Regions from separate parts of the Paenibacillus sp. YIM B09110 genome, predicted to be linked through region 2. Evidence: riboswitches for the same ligand, from Rfam matches in the RefSeq annotation. Region 2 holds a riboswitch; the other holds the start of a gene.
What was found. Region 2 has a riboswitch for cyclic di-GMP ahead of V8F51_RS24765 (transglutaminase domain-containing protein). Riboswitches for the same ligand answer to the same signal wherever they lie in the genome.
Positions count from the first base shown of each region.

Region 1: linked by a shared signal. The riboswitch ahead of V8F51_RS13375 (glycosyl hydrolase family 28-related protein) and the one ahead of V8F51_RS24765 (transglutaminase domain-containing protein) in region 2 are both predicted to bind cyclic di-GMP.

Region 1 covers NZ_JBANSP010000007.1:231,383-239,527, forward strand. Annotated here, with positions in the region: gene V8F51_RS13345 (amidohydrolase family protein) at 1-977, shown strand, start outside; gene V8F51_RS13350 (SRPBCC family protein) at 1,217-1,651, shown strand; gene V8F51_RS13355 (ArsR/SmtB family transcription factor) at 1,653-1,982, shown strand; gene V8F51_RS13360 (hypothetical protein) at 2,209-3,135, shown strand; gene V8F51_RS13365 (GNAT family N-acetyltransferase) at 3,657-4,337, shown strand; gene V8F51_RS13370 (NAD-dependent epimerase/dehydratase family protein) at 4,438-5,817, opposite strand; cyclic di-GMP riboswitch class I at 6,137-6,221, shown strand; cyclic di-GMP riboswitch class I at 6,315-6,399, shown strand; gene V8F51_RS13375 (glycosyl hydrolase family 28-related protein) at 6,483-7,868, shown strand; gene V8F51_RS13380 (polysaccharide deacetylase family protein) at 8,109-8,145, shown strand, end outside.
Region 2 covers NZ_JBANSP010000022.1:83,547-91,691, forward strand. Annotated here, with positions in the region: gene pabC (aminodeoxychorismate lyase) at 1-843, shown strand, start outside; gene folP (dihydropteroate synthase) at 864-1,721, shown strand; gene folB (dihydroneopterin aldolase) at 1,769-2,155, shown strand; gene folK (2-amino-4-hydroxy-6-hydroxymethyldihydropteridine diphosphokinase) at 2,127-2,687, shown strand; gene V8F51_RS24745 (helix-turn-helix domain-containing protein) at 2,639-2,851, shown strand; gene dusB (tRNA dihydrouridine synthase DusB) at 2,914-3,951, shown strand; gene greA (transcription elongation factor GreA) at 4,294-4,770, shown strand; gene lysS (lysine--tRNA ligase) at 4,860-6,380, shown strand; cyclic di-GMP riboswitch class I at 6,856-6,934, shown strand; cyclic di-GMP riboswitch class I at 6,990-7,068, shown strand; cyclic di-GMP riboswitch class I at 7,122-7,200, shown strand; gene V8F51_RS24765 (transglutaminase domain-containing protein) at 7,214-8,020, shown strand.

The DNA of each region.
Region 1 (8,145 bases), on a different contig from region 2:
CGTTCGTGACGCTTCCTGGTCAGCTTGCTTTCGAGAAAGCAATGATCAAGACGATGCCGACGACAGCCGCGGATCGGGCAAGGCGTCTCATCGACCTGCTGCTGAGTCACGGCACGACGAAGATCCGGACGCATGTCGATGTCGATCCGGTGATCGGTATCTCCCATCTGGAGCATGTGCTTGCGGTGAGGGAGGAGTACCGGGGCGTGATGGAGATCGAGATCGTCGCATTTCCGCAGCAAGGGCTGCTGCGCTCCGATTCCGTTAAGGTCATGAAGGCAGCTCTGCGTGCAGGCGCCGAATATGTCGGCGGTGTCGACCCGGCAGGGCTGGATCGTCAAGTCGACTTCAGCCTCGAGACGATGTTCGAGCTTAGCTCGGAATTTGGCGCAGGCGTTGATCTTCATCTTCACGACCCCGGCCATCTAGGCCTGTACACGATCAGCCGCTTCGGCGACTTGACGGTTCAAGCGGGCAAAGGCGGACGTACGGCTGTTAGCCATGCGTATTGCCTAGGCCAAGTGACGGAGGGCGAATCGCGCGACCTGGCGCAGAAGCTTGCGGCGGACAACGTCGCCATTATTACGAGTGTGCCAATCGATCGGCCGATGCCTCGCGTCGATCAGTTAATCGCCGAAGGTGTGCGCGTTCACGTCGGCTGCGACAATATTCTAGATGCATGGAGCCCGTTCGGCAACGGCGATTTGCTTGCAAGGGGCTCGAGGCTCGCCGAGAAGCTGGGCTGGATCGTCGACGAGGATCTGTTGCGGACGTATCCCCTCATCTCGTCGGGCTCGCTCGTGCCGAAGGCGGGGGACCCCGCCAGCTTTATGCTCGTAGACGCCATGAATCCGAAGCATGCGATTGCTCTTGCTCCGCCTCGCGAAGCGGTATTCTCCGCCGGCAAGCTGGTTGGCGGCAGGTGGAAGGAAGCGGCCGAACGTTTTGTTGCACCCGCTGCTTTGACCCGCTTGTAAAGTTACTATTCAGAAGCACGGCCAGACACCATTCAAGTAAGCTAGGTGTTTGGCAAGTGCTTTTTTTGCGTTCTTGGACATAATAGATTCGCGGAACAAGGGATTATTTTCTATGTTGACATGAAACCTAATGGTTTCATACAATGAGAGAGTGTTAAATGGGAAACCATTTGGTTTCATAATTATTGATTTTAGAGTGGACAAGCTCGTTCATCATTAGAACATTGGAGGTTATACTTATGGGAGACAACATTCATACACAGGACAAGCTGCCGGATATTCGCCAGACGGTCTTGTTGAAAGCGCCGATAGAGAAAGTATGGAAGGCCGTATCTACGGCAGAAGGCATTGCAGCTTGGTTTATGCCGCCGAGCGATTTTCAGACGGTGGTCGGCTTCGAGTTTCATTTGAATGCAGGACCATTCGGTCAATCGCCCTGCAAAGTAACGGAGGTCGATCCGCCGAACCGTTTGTCGTTTAATTGGGGCAAGGATTGGACGCTGACGTTCGAGCTGGCCGAGCTGCAAGGTGAGACGGAATTCACGCTCATTCATGGCGGATGGACAGCTGGCATGGCGACCGAGTTCGGCGAACCGCATGACATCGTGCGAGGCAGAATGGAGCAAGGCTGGTCTGGCATTGGGCAGAAGCTCAGCAGCTATGTAGAGGGTTAAGATGGCCGAACCGCAGCCGAAGCATGATGTGTTTCAAGCGATAGCCGACCCGACGCGGCGCAAGGTGCTTGAGCTGCTGGGCGATGAGGAACTGCCGCTAAACGCTATCAGCGGGCACTTCGCGATGAGCCGTACGGCCGTGTCGAAGCATCTCCGCGTCTTATCGGACGCCGGACTCGTGAAGGACCGGAAGGTCGGGCGCGAGACGCGCTACCGTCTAGACCCCGATCCGCTTAGAGAGCTGAAGCGCTGGCTGGCGTTTTACGAGCGCTTCTGGGATAACAAGCTCGCCGCGCTTAAGAGATATGTGGAAGTGGATGAAACAATGTGATATCCTTGAAACCTCTGGCATTGGACAAACGTAAAGAGGAATAACAGGGGCAAATGTTAAGTAAACACCAGCAGCCTTCTTATGGGCAGTTGGTGTTTTTCATAGCAAACATCACATGGATTATTCAGATATACTCTGGCATATAGGCGCTATGAAAGAATACAGGCAGTATAGCAATGATTATATTTTGTTGAATTTTAAATGAGAGGAGCGTTAACGATCACTAATGAATGATCAGCAATTCCTTAACGGTTGGGCTGAATTCAACCGTAGGAAATGGAACTGTGATGCAATTGTTAAGACCTATAAAGCATCAAATTCTGATGCGTATTGCGATAGCTTGTTGTTTTTAAATAACAACAAAAAGCTGTTTCTGCCTCCGCTTAATCCGTATAACCCGACCTTTTTTCATCCTACTCCGACGAATAAGGCACAAAAGATTGGAAGCCAGTGGCATGAGGTTTCAAAAGTGTTTATTGATAGCCTTTATGAATATGCGGGCTCGGCTAATTTTTATTTTCCACCTGAAATTACGGATATTCGCCCATTCTTGTGGAAGGGTTTTATTGCTGATATCAAATATACATATTATGTTGACTTGCCCTATTCGTTAGATCATATCAGCCCTTCTCTGCGCAACAAAATGAAAAAAGCGAACACATTAGATTACTACTCCGTTCGAACAGACGATATGGAAGCTATTCATCATTGTTTAGCTGGAACGGAAGCTAGGAAAGGTTTTAGCCATCAGTTATCTGTTAAGGACTTATTGATGGCACAGGAGCTGCTTGGTAAAGAAAGGTTCCGCGGTTATGTTTGTTATTCCAAAGACGGAGCACCGGTGAGCGCCAGTATTACCTTGGTAACGGGTGATGAAAACGCAATTGGATGGATTTCGGCTTCCAAAAGCGAGCATCTCAGCGATGGGATCGTGCAGCAGCTACAAAATCTTGAGTTTAATGATTTGAGCGAGATCGGAATAAAAGTATTCGACTTCTATGGGGCGAATATTGAATCCGTGTCGGTATCGAAATCTCATTGGGGTGGTAGTTTGCGGGCTTATTACGGAATTAGGCTGCCCGGATACAAAGAAGTGGTTCGAGCCGGTCGCGATTGGTTGGCATTGAATTCAAAGAAGAGAATGACAAAGTAAATCCGTTTTCCATATAAGATTGCAAGGCTGGGCCACATTCATTGGCATACAATGAATGCTGTCCAGCCTTGTTTTCTTTTTTGCGCATATAGGAGATAAATTACGGTAGCAGGAAATGTTAAGCTCTAAAATTTATAGTAGTGAAATATATATTGACGGCATCGAGCAATGAGCAGTATGGTAGGAAATGTATGGGGATTATACGGTAATGCAACTAGGAATCTGCAGAACTCATGCGATTGAGTTATATATTGAGGGAGATGAGATTTTCTATTATGTATGAACAACAGTTTCTGGAACGTTGGGCTGAGTTCAATCAAAGAAAATGGAATTGCAAAGTGATTCTTTCGAAATTTCAAGCTCAAAATTCGGAAGCGTACGGCCAAAGCTTATTCTTTCTCAACAAGCAGGGACAACTTTATTTGCCGCCGCTGAATCCGTATCACCCTACGACGTTTCACCCAACAGCTACTACAAATGCACAAAGAATCGGAAAACAATGGCATAGCGTTTCAGAAGTTATGACGAGTAAGCTATCGGAGGTGGCGGGGTCAGCCAATTTTATATTCCCGCCGAATATTGCCGATATTCGTCCCTTCCTATGGAGCGGGTTTAAATCAACCATCAAATATACCTATCACAGCCAATTTCCGTATTTGCCCGAGCAAGTCGATTCCTCTATACGCAGTAAAATAAAAAAGGCAAATAGTAATGGTTACTATTCGGTTAAAACGGATGATATCGAAGCTGTATTTCATTGCTTGGAAGGTACAGAAGCCAGACAAGGATTTAGTCACCAAATCACGGTTAGAGACTTGCAAATGGCGCGTGAGCTGTTAGGTGACGAAGCGTTCAGGTGTTATGTAAGTTATTCCAAGGAGGGTGAGCCGGTAAGCTCATGCATTATATTAAGGACGAGCGCGGAACACGCCTTTGGCTGGATCGCAGGCAGTAAGAGCGAACATCTCACTAAAGGTGTCGTACAGCAACTCCAAGACTTTGCTTTTGATAACCTCAGTGCAAACGGAGTGAAAGAATTTGATTTCTCGGGAGCTAACATTGAATCGGTATCGGAGTCGAAATCGTATTGGAAGGTAGAGCTTAGGCCTTATTACGGTATTAGGCTCCCGGGCTATAAAGACGTAATCCGAGCGGGACGCGACTGGATGGCGCGAAACAAGAAGCAAAAAATAATTACATAATGAGAAGAAAGTTAGATAGCGGCAGAGCCGTGCCTGCATCCTTTGCGAAAGATGCGGGCACGGCTCTGCATTATTCTTCATTTAAATATAGGTATGGCTGCTATTGCTGAATTAGCTCTAAGTTCGAATAATCTTCCTGGGAAACGACTTGCGCCATAATTTGGTGCTTCTTAAGACGGTTGACGACGATGACCGCATCTTCGGAGGTCGAATTCGACAGCAGTATATAGATATCGCCGTTGAATGCAAGGCCAATAAAATCCGACTCGCGCAGCGAATCGTTAACTTGTTTGAGCAGCGGGCTGTCATGAATGATATCCCTTGAAAGTGATACGAGGGCGAAGCTTGCATTGTAATTGCGTTTTGCGTGCTCCCTGGACCGTATAACGGCAAGGAAAACTTCAGGCTTAAGAACAGGCACGCCTTCCAGATAGCGCTCATGCTGACTAAGATATAAGCTGCGGATATTTCGGGATAACGACGAAGCGATCAGCTCGTTATTAATGTTAATATCGTCGAGCGTCGCGCCCGTATTATCCGATTTTTTGGTTAGCGGCTTTAAATCGGCAGTGGATTGCGCGAACCATTCGTACGTGCGGCGAATGCCCGTCTCGAAGCTGAACTTAGGCGACCAACTCAAAGCATTCTTTAATCTGGTGTTGTCGAGTCTTGATCGATAAATGTCGCCTGTACGGGCTTTATGGTTCTTGATGTCGGTTATCGGCTGAATGCTGCCCAATATGTTTACTAAATCATTGACCGATTGCTCCGTATTGGTGGACAAGTTCATGATTCCGCTTTGATCGGAAAGGCTTGCTTGATAGATGACGTCCGCAACATCCTCCACGTATATGAAATCACGCGTTTGTCCGCCGTCCCCGTAAATCACAAGCTCCTTGCCGTCACGCATCCGTTCCATAAAAATAGATACGACTCCGCCCTCTCCAATCGATCCTTGTCGAGGTCCGTACACATTGCTGAATCGGAAGCAAATCGTATCCAATTGGTAGATTTCATTCCACTTTGTGCAATAGTATTCCCCGAGAAGCTTGTTGATTCCGTATGGCGAGACAGGCTGACAAGGCATTTCCTCGTTTAGCGGAATTTGATCATTTAATCCATATACGGCCGCAGAGGAAGCGAAAATGAGCTTTTTGGTTTTATATTTTGCGGCCAGCTGCAAGATGTTGGTTAGTCCCAGGATGTTGGATTTTGTATCCGCGTATGGATTTTCCATCGATGTGACCACATTGATCTGAGCTGCCAAATGAACGACAATATCGACATTATGGTTCTCGAAGATAGATTCGCATACTGTGCTTTCCACATCTGCGATGTATGATATATGGCGGAATTTGCAATTGGATATATGACCGGAGGTCATATTATCTATAATAATGACTTCATGTCCTTCGTTGAAAAACTTCTCCGCAACGAATGAGCCAATAAATCCGTAGCCGCCCGTAATTAACACTTTCACGCTACCACCCCATTTTCCCTTCTGATTTTAGGTGAAGAAGTCCGATCGCGGTTCTTTGGAAACCGGCGTTTTGCTATTATGTACGCTGCTAGAGTATTATTAAAAATTAAGTCTAATAGGTGATAGCAGGGTCTACTTGACTATGATAATTGTTTAGGAAGAGGTTGTAAACAAGTTCTAATTTATGGCTATAAGCCGGTTGAGAAAAAGGTGTCGAATCTTTTTTAAAATTAGGCTATGAATCTAGTAAAACCTATTGCTTTATACCTATTAATCTGGTAATATTTATTTAAATATTAAGAAACTTCATATACTTGATGTGTCGAAAAGGCAAACTGCGTGAAAGCGCAGGACGCAAAGCTATAGGGGCTAAATGGGAAACCACATGCCAGCCAGATTCCGAAAACTTTTCAGGTTCTATTACAGAACTTATGACATGTCATAGGTTCTTTTTCTGTTCATCACACCTGCAATCCCACTAACTTAATATTTGGAAACAGCGATAACGGCAAACCACGTGAAAGCGTGGGACGCAAAACTACAGGGGCTAAATGGGAAACCATATGCCAGCCAGTTCCCGAAATGTTTTCAGGAATGAGATAGGACAATCCTGAATTCTGGGATTGTCCTATCTTATTTTATTCAACGACATGGGGGTAGTGAGAATGGGAATTTTCAGCAAACTAACGAAGAGCATGACGGCGATGGTGCTTGTAACGATTTTGAGCGGCATCGGTTTTTATGGACTATTCATCGAAGAAGCGAACGCTGCTAGTATGATAAATGTTAAGACCTACGGTGCAAAGGGAGACGGCAAGACGGACGATACGTCCTCGATTAAAAAAGCGCTGGCAGAAGGCGCGGCGAAAAAAACGACGGTTTACTTTCCGAAAGGAACGTACCTGGTAAACCCGAAAGATCCGCTCGCTGTAAGCAGCAACGTGAAAGTGCTCGGTGATGGCGCAACTTCGATCATTAAGGCTAGCACAAAAGATTTCGGTTGGGAATTGATGCGTGTATCGGGAAAAGATATTGAGATCAGCAATATTTCACTCGACGGCAACAAACTAGTTAACCGCGTACTTGTTGTAAGCGGAGGCAGTGAGCGCGTTAATGTCAACAAATCGATTGTAGCGAATGCTTCACACAGCACAAAAACAAGCAGCGATTACTTCTCGGGCGTGCTTTCGGGAATTCTTGTATACGGCAATACGAAAGCTATCACAATCGACAGCAATGAAGTGAAAAATATTGTAGCAATCAATCCTACTGGCGGCAGCATGATTGCTAGAGGTATTTACGTAACAACGACATGGGGTAAAAGCGAAGCTGCAGCAGCTAATGTATCTATTACTAATAACTATATACACCACATCGGTCCTGCTGATGACGGCGACGGCATCTACTATGAAGATCCAAACATGGATTCAGGCAAAGGCATTGATACAAACAGCATTATCTCGAATAATAAATTCGACAATAACGCCAAACGCGCTATTAAGATTTATGCACAAGGCCTTACGGTAACAGGAAACCAAATTTTGAACTCGTACCTGCAAAACAATTATTACGCTTCGGGTTCGGATAAAGGGTCGATCGCTCCTGACATGTACTCGGCTATCAGTGTATACGGCAGCAACAACACGATTAAATCAAATACGATTAGCGGTATTGGAAGTTTCTATGCTGCAATCGAGGTAGGCGCTGTTGAGACGGTTAACAACATTGTGGTCAGCAACAATAAAATTACAATGGGGCCGAAGAGCGTTCAAAAAGGCAAAACGGCTATCCGTCTGGGGAACATCAACAAATTCACGATCGACGGCAACGTAATCGAGAATGGCGACAAAGGAATTTGGACTTGGCAAAACGCAGATAACGGTTCTATCACAAACAACAAAATTAAAATGACAAGCGGCGGGGGCATTGATTTAACGACTTACCTTGCGCAGTTTTCCCAAAAAAATATTGTGTGCTCCAATAACACCATTCAAGCTACACAATTCATTGTTAAGCTAGCAAGCAGCAACTTCAACGTACAAGTTCTATAGTACCTTTTCAACTACCAAGACTTCGACAATCAATGTCGAAGTCTTTTTATTGATTGAATTTATTATATAGAAGCAGTTGTGACTCAGAGGTACGGAAAATGTCGTTTCATTTTTATTTACTTGACGAGTTTTGAAGATTATAATACGAATATGCTTTCAGGTTCAGCCAAACAGTTCTGGACTATGTTGGGAATTTAGTGGAAATAGCAAGTAACTCTCTACATAAAGGACTGAGGATTTTTGACTGGACATAAAGGTCAATTTGTCATTTCGCTTG
Region 2 (8,145 bases):
TCGGTCTACGATCACGGTTTTTTGTACGGTCTGGGCCTGTTTGAGACGTTCCGTACTTACGGCGGCCGTCCTTATCTGCTGAACCGCCATCTAAGGCGGCTGCAGGCCGGTTGCGAACAGCTAGGCATTCAGTATCGTGGCGACGAGAAGGGAATTAGCGAGCAGGTGACTGAGCTGCTGGCTGCGAACGGTCTGACGGACGGTTATGTCCGTCTGACGGTAAGCGCTGGCGTAGGCGAGCTTGGTCTTCCAACGGGCGATTACGAGCAGCCGAGCGTGCTGCTGCTCGTAAAGTCGCTGCCGCCGGTCAATGATTCGATTCCTATGCATGGAAGAGAGCTGAGGCTGCTGCAGACGCGGCGGAACACGCCGGAAGGCGATATCAGATTCAAATCTCTCCATTATATGAATAATATTATTGCGAAGCGTGAGCTGCTTGCCTCTTCTCCTCCGTCAGGAGCAGAGGGGCTTATGCTGACGAAGGAAGGCTGGCTCGCTGAAGGCATTGTGAGCAATCTGTTCTATGTGAAGGACGGCATCTTGTACACGCCGGCTATTCATACGGGCATCTTACCCGGTGTGACGCGCGAGCGTGTCTTAGAACTTGCGCGGGAAGCAGGGCGTTCGGTGCATGAAGGATATTTTACATGGGAAGAGCTTGTACAGGCTGATGAAATATGGATGACTAACTCCATACAGGAGCTTATACCGATTACGACGCTATCCGACATTGTGAGCAGGAACGAGACTGTACAAGTTGGCGACGGTTATGCGGGAGAGCTGACGAGAGGCTTGCTAGCGCTCTATCGTGCAGATGCATCGCAAATTGTCGGGAATGAATAACGGTTAAGGAGAGTGGCAGCATGAGCAAGAGCGGCACACATAATAGACATTGGGTATATGAGTTGAACGGCGGCATTCGGCTGGAACTTGGAAAACGTACATTAATTATGGGCATCCTCAATGCGACGCCGGATTCCTTCTCTGATGGCGGCAAGTATACGGGGGTAGATGCTGCGGTAGCCCACGCGCTCGCTATGGTGGAGGATGGAGCGGATATTCTCGATATCGGCGGCGAATCGACGCGTCCGGGTTTCGAGCCCGTTCCTCTGGATGAGGAGCTGCGACGCATCATTCCTGTTATTGAAGCAGTGCGGAAGGAGATTCCGCATATACCGCTGTCAATAGACACGTATAAGGCTGCTGCGGCGCGTCAGGCGCTCGAAGCGGGCGCTCATATTATTAACGATATATGGGCCTTGAAGGGCGATCCCGAGATGGCGGCAGTGGCCGCAGAGTTCGGCTGCCCCGTTATTCTTAACCACAACCGCCATGCGCGTGACTATAACGATTTCGTGCCTGATGTGTTGGCTGATCTGCTTGGCAGTGTCGAGATTGCGAAGACGGCCGGCGTTTCGGAGTCTCAGGTATGGCTTGATCCCGGTATCGGGTTCGCGAAAACGTACGAGAACAACTTAGAGCTGCTTGCTCGCTTATCCGAACTGTCGGAGCTGGGTTATCCGGTACTGCTCGGCACATCGCGCAAAAAGTTTATTCGGGACACGCTGTGCTTACCCGTGGAAGAGCTGGCTTTCGGCACGGCTGCGACAGTTGCGCTTGGTATCGCGCAAGGCAGTCATATTGTAAGGGTGCATGACGTTCGCGAGATGAAGCAGACCGCTTTGATGACGGACGCTATTTTACAATATAAGAACATATAAAGTTGCAGATTAAGAAATAAGGCATTTGCCTGTGAGGAGTGACGGAAATGGACCAAATGGCGATTAAAGGGATGCGTTTCTATGGGTATCATGGCGTTTTTGCCGAAGAGAACAAGCTAGGGCAACAGTTTTACGTCGATATCGTGCTGCATATGGAGCTTGGCCAAGCTGCTGAGACCGATGATTTGAACTATACAATTAACTACGCGGAGATCCATGCATTCACGAAAGAGATTGTGGAAGGACCTCCTTTCAAGCTGATCGAAGCTTTAACGGGTCACATTGCATCACGGGTTCTGGAAGCTTATACTATGGTAAATGAAGTGACGGTTCGAGTAACAAAGCCGCATCCTCCGTTCGATATCCACTTTGACGGGGTAACGATCGAGATGCGGAGAAAGCGGGATGCAGATGGAAGAGCGATTCCCGCCTAACGGGCAAACTTTCGAAGCGTACGTCGCTTTAGGATCGAATATGGGAGAGCGAGAGCTGCTTCTCACGGAGGCTATCGTACTGATTGACCGTGAACCAACCATTGAGGTGCGAAGGGTGTCGGGCATCTATGAGACAGATCCTGTCGGATATACAGATCAGCCTGCATTTCTGAACATGGCGATAGCAATCCGCACTTCGCTCTCTCCGATCGAGTTGCTGCGCAAGCTGCTCGAATATGAGCTGCAGCTAGGGCGAGTTAGGCAGATACGTTGGGGACCGAGAACCATTGACCTCGACCTCCTGCTGTACGATAATGTCAGAATGAATCAAGAGGAGCTGACACTGCCGCATCCGCGCATGATGGAGCGGTCATTCGTGCTTGTACCGTTAAATGACGTTATAGAATTATCGCATTCGTTGCGGGACGAAGTTTCATTGGCGGCCGGCAGCGCGCTTCAGGATGGAAAGGAAGGCATCACGTTATGGAAAACAATCAATTGGCGCAGCGCGTCAGAGCCTTTCGAAAGCTGAAGGGTTATACGCAGCAGGAGCTGGCCAAAGTGCTGGGCGTATCTGTTGCGGTATTGGGCTCGCTGGAGCGAGGTACGAGGAAGACGGATCCGAAGCTGCTTAACCATATTGCGAGCACGCTGGGGATCGATTATGAGGAATTAATGTCGGATACCCGTGAATAAAGCCTGACGTCCGGCACAGGACGCTTGGGATCAAATAATATCAATGAGGAGTGTGGAATGGCATGCTGAAAATCGGAGACATCGAGATGAAGAATAGGGTCGTGCTGGCGCCGATGGCAGGCGTGTGCAATCCTGCTTTTCGTTTAATAGCAAAGGAATTCGGAACGGGACTTGTATGCGCAGAAATGGTGAGCGACAAGGCGATCCTGCACGGTAATAAACGTACGATGGAGATGCTGTTCGTTGATGAGCGCGAGAAGCCGCTTAGTTTGCAAATATTCGGCGGCGACCGGGAGTCGCTGGTCGAGGCGGCAAAGGTTGTCGATACGCAGACGAATGCAGACATTATCGATATTAATATGGGATGCCCTGTACCGAAGGTAACCAAATGCGACGCCGGCGCTCGTTGGCTGCTTGACCCGAACAAAATCTATGAGATGGTGTCTGCTGTCGTAGACGCTGTGAAAAAGCCGGTTACGGTGAAGATGCGTATCGGCTGGGATGACGAGCATGTTTATGCAATCGAGAACGCGCGTGCGGTTGAGCGCGCAGGCGGAAAAGCCGTTAGTGTGCATGGACGGACGCGGGAGCAGCTGTATACGGGCAAGGCGAATTGGGACATCATAAGGGATGTCAAACAATCGGTATCTATTCCCGTAATTGGGAATGGCGACGTATTCTCGCCAGAGGACGCGAGAAGGATGCTGGATCACACTGGCGTCGACGGCGTTATGATCGGACGGGGCGCGCTGGGCAACCCTTGGATGCTCTATCGTACGATTCAGTACTTGGCAACGGGCGAGCTGTTGGGCGATCCGGCTCCGCGCGAGAAGATGGATGTCGCGATCTTGCACCTTGACCGACTGATCGCGCTGAAGAACGAAGCGGTAGCCGTGCGCGAGATGCGCAAGCACTTAGCATGGTATTTGAAGGGCTTGCCAGGAGGCGCGCGCGTGAAGGACGTTATTATGGAAGAAACGGACCGCGATCGCATGGTGGCGATTTTGGAAAATTATATTCTCTCATTGGAAGAAGAGGACGAGCAGGAGCAGAATGGCGCTTCATCCGTTCATACCGCAGCGGAAGAGATCATTCATTAAATTGATCGCCGGTTGCCGCTGCTTTTAATGGAGCGCTATGTCGGAGCATGCTTCATTTTGAAGGCAGCGGCACTTGCATCGACAAAGTTCGACAGATGTCGGCATGATGCGGAATGTATGGGTTCACGCCTAAGTGAAACGGTTTCAATGGGACGTTTGGCTTTGATTGACATTGGGGGCAACTTTGAAATATAATCGTGCAATATAATCCAAAGAGGCTCTCAAGAGACCCCTTTAAAGTGAAATGACTCAAGGTATGATGGCAATGAAGCGTAATATATTAGGTAACAGTGAATTCATACACGGTATGAAAATAAGTCACACGACGGGAGAATCGGAAAGATGAACGATAAGCAAATCATTCTGACTCAGGACGGCTTAAAGAAGCTTGAAGAGGAGCTGGAAACCTTAAAGTCGGTCAAGCGACGCGAAGTCGCTGAGCGGATCAAGGTTGCAATCGGTTATGGCGATATTAGCGAGAACTCCGAATACGAGGACGCGAAGAATGAGCAGGCATTTATTGAAGGCCGTATTATTACGCTTGAGAAGATGCTTCGTAATGCGCGTATCATCAATAACGATGATATCGATATCGATACAGTGAGTATTGGTTCTATTGTAACGGTTGAAGATATGGAATTCGGCGATACAATGGAATATGCGATTGTAGGCACCGCGGAGTCCGATCCGCTCCAAAATAAGATTTCTAATGAAAGTCCGGTTGGCAAGGCGATTCTAGGCAAGAAAAAAGGCACCGTTGTAGAAGTGAACGTACCAGCCGGCATCATTCAATATAAAATTGTCGATATCAAAAAATAAGGTTTGCGATGAATGGTTTAGAAAGCTTCCTTGCCGGAAGCTTTTTGAACGTTATCGGTTACCCTTACGTATCAGGGAGATGAACGAAAGTGGAACATGAGAATAACGAGCAGGGACAGGAGCAGGAGTTAAGTGAGCTTCTGCAGATCCGCAGAGACAAACTAGACGAGCTTCGCGCTTTAGGCGTTGATCCATTCGGCAAGAAGTTCGAGCGCACTCATAATGCCAAAGATATACTAACAGCCTATGAAGCGTCTACGAAGGAAGAGCTGGAAGGCCAAGCGGTTAAAGTGAGCATCGCCGGCCGTATTATGCAGAAGCGCGGCATGGGCAAGGCGGGCTTCGCGCATATCCAGGACTTGAGCGGCAAGATTCAAATCTACGTCCGCAAGGACACGGTCGAAGAGCATAAGTTCGCTGCTTTCGATCTGCTTGATATTGGTGATATTGTCGGCGTACATGGCGTCGTGTTCAAGACGAATACAGGCGAAGTTTCCGTCAAAGCGCAAGATGTTGACGTATTGACGAAGTCGCTGCTGCCGCTGCCTGACAAGTACCATGGCCTGAAGGACGTCGAACTGCGTTACCGTCAACGTTATGTCGACCTGATTGTGAATCCGGACGTTCAACAAACCTTCATTACCCGGTCCAAGATCATTCAATCGATGCGCCGTTATCTCGATTCGAGAGATTACTTAGAAGTAGAGACGCCAACGCTGCACTCGATTGCGGGGGGAGCTGCTGCTCGTCCTTTCATCACTCATCATAATGCGCTCGATATGCAGCTTTATATGCGTATTGCGATCGAGCTTCATCTAAAACGTCTTATCGTGGGCGGCTTGGAGAAGGTATATGAGATCGGCCGGGTATACCGCAACGAGGGTATCTCGACGCGTCACAACCCTGAGTTCACAATGATAGAGCTGTACGAGGCTTACGCTGACTACAAAGATATTATGGCTCTGACCGAGAATCTGATTGCGCATATCGCACAAGAGGTGCTTGGGACAACGAAGATTACGTACCAAGGCCAAGAAGTTGACTTGACTCCGCAATGGCGCCGCGTATCGATGGTCGATCTCGTGAAGGAACTTACGGGTGTCGACTTCAGCGTGGAAATGACCGACGAGGAAGCACATCGCCTTGCTAAGGAGCATAAAGTTGCGGTTGAGCCGCATATGACGTTTGGTCATATCTTGAACGCGTTCTTCGAAACATTTGGCGAGCATACGCTGATTCAGCCTACGTTCGTTACCGGACATCCGGTTGCAATCTCGCCCCTGGCGAAGAAGAGTGAAGTCGATCCGCGCTTCACGGACCGCTTCGAGCTATTCATCGTAGCGCGCGAGCACGCGAACGCCTTTACAGAGCTGAACGATCCGATCGACCAGCGCGAACGGTTCGAGGCACAGCTCGTAGAGAAAGAGCACGGCAACGACGAGGCGCATGAGATGGATGATGACTTCATCCGTGCCCTTGAATACGGTATGCCGCCTACTGGCGGTTTGGGAATCGGCATCGACCGTCTCATTATGTTGTTGACGGATGCGCCTTCGATCCGGGACGTACTGTTGTTCCCGCATATGAGAGAGCAACGCTCCGGCGAGTAAGGGACGAGCGATACGTAAAGCAAGATACAAGTAACTATAGAAGCGTGGCCGCGTTGATGGTGAATAACCGTCTGACGGCCGCGCTTTTTCTTATTGCTCCATATTAAGTTTTTTTCGAGTAAACGGATGAATGTGAATACATCTAATGGCGCTAAATTTACACCCCTAGATCATCAGTATTAAAATAGAGCTTGCGAAACACCTATGTTACATAGTTCTACATAAGTACTGCAAAGTAACGTACAAATCGACAAATTCTTATGTAAAATCGGCAATACCGATCTAGAGAGCAATAAAGTTGTTTGCGCCAAAGTAACTTGGAAAGATAACAACAAAGAGAAATCAAAAACGATTACTTACGATATTGAGGAAAGGTTTAAGTAGCTATTATTTTTTGTAAGATTTTGATCTATTTTTTTGCTAGATAGTATTGAATTACTAGAATCATATGGTAATATAGGACTATCGATGCTAATCCCGATAATGGCAAACCTATCGAAAGGTAGGGACGCAAAGCTAAAGGGCCTTCCTTATGATGGCAGCCAGCTACCGAACGACGGAGCATTTTTTATTTTACTAAATAGTAGGACAAGTATTAGAAAAAGCGAATCACGATAATGGCAAACCTATCGAAAGGTAGGGACGCAAAGCTAAAGGGCCTTCCTTATGATGGCAGCCAGCTACCGAAAGACAGAGCTTTTTTTGTTTTATAACAAGGGACAAGCAGTCCTATGAAACTTTACACGATAACGGCAAACCTATCGAAAGGTAGGGACGCAAAGCTAAAGGGCCTTCTGAAAGATGGCAGCCAGCTACCGAAGGGAGTTTTATTCATGCGTAAGTTTATTCTTATGATAGCAGTAGCGTTCATCATGATCGCATCGATTAAAGTTACAAGTGCAGAAGCTAGCGAAAACACAACTTGGTTGAACACAGCTAGTCTAGATAAAGGCATTGTATCGGTATCCTATGAAGTAAAGGCTAACGTGAAAACAAAAGTTATGATCGCAAAAGGCGATAATAAATATACATATAACATGACAGCTTCCAAGAAAGTAGAACAATTCCCGCTGCAACTTGGAAATGGCGATTACACCGTGTCGGTGTTAGAGAATACAGAAGGCAACAAATATAAAGTAGTTAACAAAGAAACAGTTAAGCTTAACCTTGCTAACAACAGCGTGATTTACTTGAATTCGGTGCAAAATGTAGCATGGACAAGCTCGAGTCTTGCTATTGTTAAAGCAAAAGAGCTAACAAAAAACAGCAAATCAGACAATGAGAAAGTAAGAGCAATCTACGACTATATCATTAATAACATCAAATATGATTATGATTTGGCAGCCAACATTTCGACTGACTACCTCCCAAGCATCGACAAAACACTTTCGACGAAAAAAGATATCTGCTATGGTTACTCGTCGTTGTTCGCTGCAATGCTTCGTAGTGTAGGAGTTCCTACTAAGCTCGTAATGGGTGACACGGAATATGTTAGTGTATATCATGCTTGGAACGAAGTGTTCTTGAATGGCAAATGGGTAATTATTGATACGACGGTAGACGCTGGTCTCAAGAAGAGTAACAAGAAGTTCGATCTAATTAAAGATGCTTCGAAATATTCGGCAGCAAAACAATACTAGACAGTTATTAGACACGGTGCTTTGGCATCGTGTTTTTTTGTTATCTTCTATAATAGAAAACAGTTTAAAGGTTTATATAAAAAGTGCTTGCAATGCTATAGGCGTCTGTGATATATTATCTAAGT